Linked DNA regions of Chloroflexus aurantiacus J-10-fl. The protein of the gene in region 2 interacts with the protein of the main gene of each other region in a pairwise test. Links are inferred from orthologs where the notes say so. Each region holds a gene or a part of one and is shown on either strand. Other genes may lie near its edges.

Region 1 (5,700 bases), 2.9 Mb from region 2 along the record:
ATGCTTCATACTGATCGAGACGTTGCTGTTTTCCCTGTTTGCTACCAAACATCGTCACCCTCCGGTATAAAGACCATGTCAGCCTGCGTTGACCGGAGTTTGTCAGCGACGTGTTGCAAGTACTGCAACAATCGGCTCTTCTATCATAGCAAAATATCTGTTCACAAATGTGGATTTTAACCTGATAAATTAAAGCATTTTTTGGCAAGAGAGGTTGAGAAGGTTGAGACAGACTTCGACCTGGAAAAGCGGAGGTTCAGGTCAGGCGGGCTAAAGCCCTACCGGACAGCATTGAAGTGCCGGCGGGGCTGGAGGTCATGCAGGCTGAAGCCCTCTCTGACGGCATGGAAGTGCCGGCGGGGTTGGGGGTCATGCGGGCTGAAGCCCTACCTGACAGCGTGGAAGCCCCTGCGGGGCTGCTATGCATTACCCACATGTCGCGCTGCGTTAGGCCGGGCTGCACGTGCTCCCCGTGACGCAGGCTTCCAGCCTGCGTGGAGGCATTCCTCTCCACCGCTGTCAGGTGCTGGCCGTGGCCGCTGGTGCGCAGGCACGAATCTCGTACAACGAAACGTCTACGCGCAGGTAGCGCATGCATGCCGGACCGACTCGATGATCGGTATGAGCACATTCAGCCTCCCCCGCTGACCTTACCGTTGTGCGCTCTGCTGCGCATGCCGGACCGACTCGATGATTGGTATGAGCACATTCAGCACCGCCGTGACCAGGATGGGGAACGGTATGCCACGCGCCGGATCGTGAGTACGGCTGCTGCGGCAGCATGGCTGCCGCACTCCAAACTGCGCGACACGCGAATGCCAAGCGGGTACGGCAATCCATCCAGCACGTGCCGGCACGGCTGGAGCAGCGCGTTGCCACTGGGCCAGTCGTCCACAACAGCACCCATAGCGATCATCCCCGCCGATACGCACGTGGTTGACACCAGTTATGGGTAATGCATAGACGGGGCTGGCGGCACCTTTCTGCGCCGCCAGCCCCGCCGGCCTTCCACGCATTGAGGCAGGGTTTTAACCTGCCGAGACGTGACACTTACTTACCCTCGCTCAACGCCTCAGCCAGCAGACTGATAGCCGCTGCACGGGGAAGCGAGCGTTGTTCACCGCGTTGTAAATCTTTGATCACAACCTCACCACGGGCCAGTTCGTCGGGGCCGAGGACCAGAGCAAACCGCACCCCACGCCGGTCAGCCTCCTTGAACTGTTTACCGATGTTCCCTGGTTCAAGTGCGATAAGGGTATTGATACCTGCTGCCCGCAGCTCAGCCGCCAGCCTCAGACTCTCGGCAACCTGTTCTGCGCCGAACAACGTCACAAATGCGAGAGCCGTTGTCTGCGGACGCGGGCCGAGGTTTAGCTCGATCATCACATCGTGCAGGCGGTCAATACCGAAGGCCAGCCCAACCGTAGGAATGTTGCGACCGGCAAACAGCCCGATCAGGTGATCGTAGCGACCACCTCCAAGCAGTGAACCCTCCGGCCAGTGCGGGGTAATCGCCTCAAAGACGACTCCTGTGTAGTACGAAAGACCGCGCGCCAGGCGAGGAGCCACCCGATACTGCTCAGCCGGAACCCCCATCGCCATCAGACCGTCCAGGACGGCACGCAGATTGGCAATCGCTGCTACTGCTCGCTCATCGGCGGCCAGTTTTTGGGCAAGTGCATCCAGAACTTCATCTGCCGTACCATCAATTTGTACCAGCTCCAGAATCTGGTCAGCCGCAGCAGGAGTCACACCAGACTTGATCAACTCAGCCCGCACACCATCAGCGCCAATCTTGTCGAACTTATCGATGGCACGATAGACACCGCCGGCAGCCTCTTCGGACAAACCGCTCACACGGGCAATACCACCGATGATCTGACGGTGATTTAACAGCGTGACAAAACCGGGAAAACCAAGCGCAGTCAGGGCTTCACACAACATCGCCACAATCTCGGCATCGGCCAATGGCGAGGCACTCCCGACAATATCGAGATCAAACTGGTAAAACTCTCGATACCGACCACGCGCGGGGCGTTCACCGCGATAGCTCGGCCCATACGCATATCGGCGCCAGGGTAATGTTAATTGCCCGGCGTATTGAGCAGTCACACGCGCCAACGGCACCGTCTGATCGTAGCGCAGAGCCAGACGGCGGCCACCATGGTCTTCAAACCGGTAAATCAGCTTTTCTTCATCACCCAGCTTGCCTTCCAGCGTCTCGGCATACTCGATGATCGGGGTCTGCAAAGGCTCGAAGCCGTGACTTTCACTAATGCGCGTCAGCGTATTGACGATGTATTGCCGTAGCATCATATCTGCCGGCAGATGATCGCGCATTCCTTTAACATTTTGAATCGGCGCCATACAACTCTCGTCTGTGTACAAAGAGGAATCTCGAACTCGCAGGTGTCATCCGGTAACGTTGCGTGCTGGTATTTCTTGTTCTACCGTGTTCAGTGGCACACTATGCCGACCGGCCAACTGACCACACGCCGCAGCAATTTCTACCCCTCGCTCAACCCGCACGGTACAGGGAATGCCGTAATCGGTCAAAATTTGCTGAAACGTCGTCACACGCTCCCACTCTGAACGGCCAAGCGGCGTGCCAGGAACCGGGTTCCACGGTATCAGATTGACGTGAAAGAGCAGCGGACCACGCGGTGCCGAATGTCGGAGCAGGCGGGCTAGTGCGATTGCCTGATGCGGATGGTCGTTTTTGCCTTGCAACAGCACATACTCGAAAGAGACTCGCCGGCGCGTTTTGGCAATATAGTTGCGGGTGGCAGCCATCAGATCGGCGATTGGATAACGCCGATTGACCGGCATCAATTCGCTGCGCAGAGCGTCATCGGGCGCATGCAGCGAAATTGCCAGATTGATCGGTAAGCGTTCATTGGCCAATCGCTCGATCCCCTTGACCAGCCCTACAGTGGAGACGGTCATACTGCGGGCACCGAGGTTAAACCCCTGCGGATCGTGCAATCGCTCTACCGCCTGCCACCAGCGGTCGTAGTTGGCAAATGGTTCACCCATCCCCATAAAAACAAGGTTACTGACGCGACCGGTCGGACCGGCCATACCCATCGCCCGTAGCTCCTGTGAAGCCCAAATTGCCTGAGCAACGATTTCGCCACTGCTCAGGTTGCGCAGAAGACCGAGCTGACCGGTGGCACAGAAGACGCAGCCCATACCGCAACCGGCCTGCGTTGACACACATACCGTTGAGCGGTCGGGATAGACCATCAATACGGTTTCAACAACAGCACCGTCGGGCAAGCGGAAGAGGGCCTTACGGGTCATCCCATTGTCACCGATCTGCACCTGTTCGCAGCGGAGAGTCGAGAACGGTATCTCGGCGAGCCGGGAACGCAGAGCGAGCGGCAGATCGGTCATCTGATCAACCTGGCGGGCAAGGTTGACATACAGATGCCGGTACAGTTGACGGGCACGAAAGGCCGGTTCTCCCCAGCTTTGCAGGAGTTCGGTCAGTTCAGACAGGTTGTAATCATACAAACAGCGTTGTTCCATAGCATAGTGCATTGTACCACGTTGCCGTAAGGCGAGCGCAGCAGTTTGTTACCAATGGGAACCAAATCGCACGTGCCGGCGTTTCAGAGTCGGTAGTTGTTTAGTGAAAGAGGAAAACAAATGCTGCGTCGAATCATCTTACTCGTTATCGCCGGACTGATGTTGATCCTTACTGCCTGTACCACGGCAACCCCGACACCACGAGCAGGGATCGTAACTATTGAGCGGGTTGATTTTGCCGTGCTCGAATCCAATCCACCCCAGGTGCAGGCACATATTGTCGGGTACCTGGGAGATGGCTGTACGACGTTTGCCGGAATCAATCAGCGCCGTGAGGGTAATGTCATCACAATTACGATCAATGCCGCTCACAGCGGCGCCGAAGTTTGCCCGGCGATTGCGCCGTTGCTCGATCAGCGGATCATGCTGGAAGGGCCTTTTACAGCCGGTCAGTACACCGTGATCGTCAATGGGGTCGAGTATCAGGTGACGATCTAGTGCCTGGACAGACAATGTCGGGCGGGTTGGAAGCCCGCCCGACATTCACTATTGCGACAGTATAGGCCGGTTCTCCAGCACTACAAAATACGTTTACCTAACGCTGACAAAACCAGATCGACGGCCAACTGCGCAGTCGCGTTACGCTCATCGAGGATCGGATTAACTTCGACCACATCCAGACTACGCAGCGCACCACTCTCGGCGATCAGTTCCATCGCCAGATGTGATTCGCGAGCCGAAATCCCACTGCTTACCGGTGTACCCACACCGGGCGCCTCGCGCGGATCGACAACATCGAGATCAAAACTGAGATGAAATCCTTCAGTACCGGTCGTGGCAATTGCCAGCGCCCGCTCCATCACCGTTGCCATCCCACAGCGATCAATCTCGTGCATGGTAAAGACGGTGATCGGCGAAGCGCGCAATGCTTCCCGCTCCAGCGGATCGAGATCGCGCACGGCAATCAATACGACGTGCGCCGGATCGAAAGCCGGTATGCGACCGGCAAAACCGGTGAGCGTCGGATGCCCGCGTCCGGTTAACACAGCCAGCGGCATGCCGTGAATATTGCCACTCGGTGTCGTGTGTTCATCGTTAAAATCGGCGTGGGCATCAATCCAGATCAGACCAAGTCGTCGCTGCCGCGCACTCCCACTGGCGGAACCGATAGTTAAACTATGGTCACCACCCAGAATGAGGGGCAGCATCCCCTGCTGGACAATATCGGCCACCTGCCGGGCCAGCCGCCCACACATATCGGCAATCGGCTCAAGATAGCGCAGGCGTGAATCAGGTGGTGGCGGTGGGGTCGTCTCGACCATCGGCACCGTCAGATTGCCGAAATCAACCACCTGATAGCCCAACTCGCCCAGTCTTCGGCTCAGACCGGCGTAGCGAATGGCACTCGGCCCCATATCGACGCCACGCCGTCCGGCTCCAAGATCGATGGGAACGCCGAGAATTGCAATCTGTGATCCACTACTCATGAAGGGGTCGACTCCTCCTGGGCATCCGTCTTCAGCGAGAGGGTCTCTGGCGGGCCGAAGAAGACTTCGAGCACACCATTGCGGAAATAGGCCCGCCGTGCCGGACGTTCGGCCAGCGTCGTCGGCAAGAGCATATCACGGCGGAAATTGCCAATCTCGATGAACAGCTCATCACCGCGCTTCGTCATCGACACCTTACCGATCTCGACGTGCGGCAACGGCAAGCGCAGCACATACTCATCGCCCTGCTTGACAATCTCCTGGGTTTTACCGATGAAATGGACTTTCACCGGATCATCATCGCCGAACAGACGACGACCAACCATGGCCAAATCTTCAATACCGGCCAGATCACGCGCAAAGTAGGGGCTTTCCCAAATCGGCAAGGGGCGGAAGAGATCGTAGACCATTTGCCGATAACCCTGCTGAATACGGGCCAACTCCTGCATAAAAGCGCCTTCGACCTGATCGACCGGCAGCACCCGATTGAGCACGACTCCATCAACCGGATAGCCGAACAGCGCCAGATAGGTCGAGGCACGCTGCGCCTCTTTAATCACCATCCGCTCAGGGTTCACCACCAGGCGATAAGAGCTGATCTGTGGATCGGTCAGGGTTGCCCGCAGCGCTTCGACACCTTTTGTTAGTCGTTCAAGCTTGGCAAAGACATCGGTTGCCGGGA
Region 2 (4,309 bases):
GAGGTGGAGACACACATCATCACCGGCGAGGCGATGGCAATTCAGAACCTGATCCGGAGCGTCGAGCGGGCGGGTGTGCAGATTGATGATCTGGTCTTACAGCCGCTGGCTGCCGCCGAAGCGGTGCTCAGCGATGACGACAAAGAGCGTGGCGTGATGCTCATCGATATTGGCGGCGCCACCACCGATCTCGCCATTTTTGCCCAGGGCGGGGTATGGCATACCGGAGTAATCCCGGTTGGTGGGCAGCACTTCACCAACGATATTGTTTATGTCTTGCATACGCCGCCGAATACCGCCGAGTATTTGAAACTGCGCTACGGCAGCGCCATCGCCGGTAATCCGCCCGCGCCGGGTGATGAGAGTGATCTCATCGATGCGGAAACATTGACGGTAGGTGAAAAGCAACAGATCAGTGCTCATCTCTTGAAACAGGTTCTACAGGCACGTGCCGAAGAACTTATTGAGCTGATCGTTGCTGAAGCCCGTCGGAGCGGATACGAAGGCATGCTTCCGGCCGGCATTGTCTTGACTGGAGGTGGGGCACAGCTCAGTCGCTTCGACGATCTTCTGCGTGACGACCTGGGATTACCGGTACGAATCGGTATTCCGGGTGGGTTGGGGGGTCTCACCGACTCACTCGACTCACCGGCATATGCGACGGCTGTTGGGCTTTTGCGATGGGGAGTGCGTTACGGCGGGCGGCCGCCTGAGCAGTCCTCGTCTGATGATACGAGTTCACTTTACGAGCGCTTCCGCCGCTGGTTGCGCGAATTATTGCCATAACTACCAGTTCAAGGAGGGTTACACATGGTTGATCGCAGTAGCAATGGCTTCTCGTTGGAAGACTTCGCTCAGATCAAAGTCATTGGCGTTGGCGGCGGCGGCAGCAACGCAGTTGATCGCATGATTGCTGCCGGCGTACAGGGAGTTGAGTTTATCACGGTGAATACCGATGTCCAGGCTCTGATGCACTCGCTGGCGCCGGTGCGGATTCGGATCGGCGATAAACTGACCCGTGGTCTCGGCAGTGGTGGTAATCCGGTTATCGGTCAGAAAGCTGCCGAGGAGAACCAGGAAGACATCTACGAGCAGTTGAAGGGGGCCGATATGGTCTTCGTCGCTGCCGGGATGGGTGGCGGTACCGGTACCGGTGCATCACCGATCATTGCCGGGATTGCCCACGATCTCGGTGCGTTGACCGTTGGTGTGGTGACACGCCCCTTCACCTTCGAGGGCAATCATCGCCGAAAGGTCGCTGAGGCCGGGATCGAGCAGTTGCGTCCGGTTGTTGATACGCTGATTGTGATACCCAACGACCGTCTGTTGCAGACGGCCAGCAAGAATACGACCTTCCAGCAGGCGTTTCAGATGGCAGATGATGTTCTGCGCCAGGGCATTCAGGGTATCTCGGACTTGATCACGCAGCGTGGCTTGATCAACGTGGACTTTGCCGACGTTAAGACCATCATGGCCCAGCAGGGTTCGGCGCTGATGGCGGTTGGCTTCGGCAAAGGCGATACGCGAGCACTCGATGCCGTGAATCAGGCGATTGCCAGCCCATTGCTTGAAGTGAGTATTGATGGCGCCAAAGGCGTGCTCTTCAACATCACCGGTGGTGAGGATTTGGGGATTATGGAGGTTTACGAGGCTGCGGATATTGTGGCCAAGCAGGTCGATCCCGACGCAAATATCATCATCGGCGCGGTGATCGATCCAAACTTCCCGCCCGGTGAGATCAAGATTACCCTCATTGCTACCGGCTTCGATGTCAATCGTAGCTCGAATGTGCAGCGCACCCGCTCGTACCCGACGGTAGCGACCAGCACCGGCCAGGCGACCGGTCAGATTGGCAGTCAGGTAACCCAGCAGCGGCCACGCCAGCCGGCCCAGACCCCGACGACACCGCCGGTGCAGCCGGTACGACCGGCGATCACGAACGATGATCTCGATATTCCGCCCTTCCTGCGCGGACGTGATCGCAATCGCCAGCGTTAAGCGTATGGACAGCACGCGAAGCAAGGGTGGGTGAAGAAATGTCTTCACCCACCCTGTGCGGTAAATATGCTGTATCAGGTCGCTTCGCTACCTGCGCTGCTCAACGGAGTGTAAACCCCAGCATCAAGGCCAGGTCGCGTACTACTGCCTGAGCTGAACTCACATCACGGCCTTCTTTTGCACCATCAATGATCATACCGGCCATCGTATGCAGAACGGCCAGGACGGTTGGGGTGTCAAGATCATCGTTCATTGCGGCGATGACGTCCTCACGGCCACGGCTAACGTCGAGCGGGCTATGCGAGCCGCCGGTGACACTCAGCGCCTGCCGCAGATCGGCAGCGTATTGCTCGAAGCGCACGAGGGCATCGCGACGGTAATCAAAATCTTCGCGGTAGTGTTCACTCAGCAAATACCAGCGGATCGCATCGGGATGGTGCTCGCGTAAGGCATCGCGGGCAAATACCAGATTCCCTAGCGACTTACTCATCTTTTCACCGTCGAGCCAGACCAGGCCGACGTGCATCCAGAAGCGGGCAAAGGGCCGTTTGCCGGTTGCCGATTCACTCTGGGCAATTTCGCATGAATGGTGGGGAAAGATCAGATCAGCTCCACCGCCGTGAATATCGATCTGCTCACCCAGGTAGCGTTGCGACATTGCACTACACTCGATATGCCAGCCTGGTCGCCCCAGCCCCCATGGACTCTCCCATTTCGGTTCGTCGGGATTGCCACGCTGCCAGAGCACAAAGTCAAGGGGATCGCGTTTATTGGGGTCATGCGGGTTATTCCCTCTCTGGTTGGCGATGGCGAGCAATTCGCTATAGCCCATACGGGCCATGCGACCAAAGTCGGGGTCGGTTTGAATACTGAAATAGACATTGCCATCAACAACGTAAGCGTGACCCAGCTCGATCAGTCGCTCGATGATGGGGATCATGGTGCCAACCTCTTCACTAACCCGCGGGAAGAAGGTTGGGGGTAAGATATTCAGGTCGGCACAATCGGCCCGGAGTTGTCTGATCTGACGTTCGGCCAGCTCATCCCATTGCACGCCATCACGGCGGGCGCGCTCAAACAGCGGATCATCAACATCGGTAACATTCTGACAGTAGCGCACGGTCGCCCCTTGCCACTGAAGGTAACGCACCAGGACATCAAAGACAATGAAGGTACGAGCGTGACCCATGTGGGTAGTGTCGTAAGGGGTGACGCCACAAACATACAGCGTAACGGGCCGGTCGGTCGGTACAGTGAAGGTTTCGCGGGTTCGTGATAGCGTACTGAAGAGCTGCATAGGAACTATCCTTTACTGAAACCATCCAGGATGGTTAGTTCGAGTCTCATATAGTATGGTACCACTACTATTGCTCAGACAGATATTGTTGTTTGATGCAAATCATGGGGTGACAACCGGTACCTGAGCTGCGATAGCGGGATCAACTTCAAGCACTGTTGCCGACATCCAGCCACTCTGCCCATCACTGAGGCGCACCAGATACCAGTTGGCCCGTTGTCCCTCCAGGATAACTTCGGTGTTGACGGGGAGAACGGTAATGACCTGAAACGACGTGCCCGGGCCTTGCCGCACGTTTGCTTCCACGCTCACCCGTCCGCGCAGAGGATTGATGGTTGGAGTGATCGTGGGTGATGGGGCCAGCACGATGATCACCGATGTACGAACCGGCTCTGGCGTGACCGGTGTCACCGTCGGCAAGCGCGGGATGGTCGGGAAGGGGCTGGGAGTTGGGGGAAGGGCTGCTGCCAGATCAATACAGGCCGAGAGGAGAACGAGGCATCCCAGCCACAGACAGCTACTGGTCAGGTAAAAAATTCGTTGTCTCATAGGCGTACTCGCTATCATCGAACTTCTTACCTGTATCATACCAATCCCGGCAGGAACATGCATGATAAAGAGCGTCTGTGTGGCGACACAGACGCTCTTTGTATTTGGTCGGGGCGAGTGGATTTGAACCACCGACCTCCGCGACCCGAACGCGGCGCTCTACCAGGCTGAGCCACGCCCCGTATTGTGAGAGCCAGACAACTCTCGCTGGTGCCGAAGGTGGGACTTGAACCCACACGGGGGTTGATCCCCAGCGGTTTTTGAGACCGCCGCGTCTGCCATTCCGCCACTTCGGCGCGACATCGCAGATTATAGCAGTCAATGGCCGGTTCGTCAAGGATAGCACGGAGTGTGTGCTCGGGAACGAACAGCCATGTTGAGCGTATGCGGAAGATGGAACGTAAAGATGGCCTGAACGCCATCACCCCTAATCACACGCACGTAAGCTGCGTTCGTTCATAAAAC

What was found. Proteins that work in one complex are often made in the same cells at the same time.
Region 1: the proteins of ftsZ (region 2) and rlmN interact in binary tests that used the Escherichia coli proteins (3 or more experiments, as listed by UniProt). The link is inferred for Chloroflexus aurantiacus J-10-fl from one-to-one orthologs.

The regions. Positions count from the first base shown.
Region 1 is NC_010175.1:3,945,355-3,951,054, reverse strand. Bases 1,479-4,367 are described here. They hold rlmN (dual-specificity RNA methyltransferase RlmN), read right to left. Parts: upstream 3,544-4,367; coding sequence 2,413-3,543; downstream 1,479-2,412. Other genes in these bases: rocF (arginase), read right to left, coding at 4,110-4,367; CAUR_RS15455 (hypothetical protein), read left to right, coding at 3,652-4,029; hisS (histidine--tRNA ligase), read right to left, coding at 1,479-2,367. In the rest of the region: CAUR_RS15475 (helix-turn-helix domain-containing protein), read right to left, coding at 1-52; CAUR_RS15470 (hypothetical protein), read left to right, coding at 597-956; more of hisS, read right to left, coding at 1,051-1,478; more of rocF, read right to left, coding at 4,368-5,018; CAUR_RS15445 (ArsA family ATPase), read right to left, coding at 5,015-5,700.
Region 2 is NC_010175.1:1,021,008-1,025,316, reverse strand. What follows is about bases 1-2,904. They hold ftsZ (cell division protein FtsZ), read left to right. Parts: upstream 1-810; coding sequence 811-1,998; downstream 1,999-2,904. Other genes in these bases: cysS (cysteine--tRNA ligase), read right to left, coding at 2,099-2,904; ftsA (cell division protein FtsA), read left to right, coding at 1-786. In the rest of the region: more of cysS, read right to left, coding at 2,905-3,295; CAUR_RS03890 (SH3 domain-containing protein), read right to left, coding at 3,398-3,844. UniProt on the Escherichia coli protein: Essential cell division protein that forms a contractile ring structure (Z ring) at the future cell division site. The regulation of the ring assembly controls the timing and the location of cell division.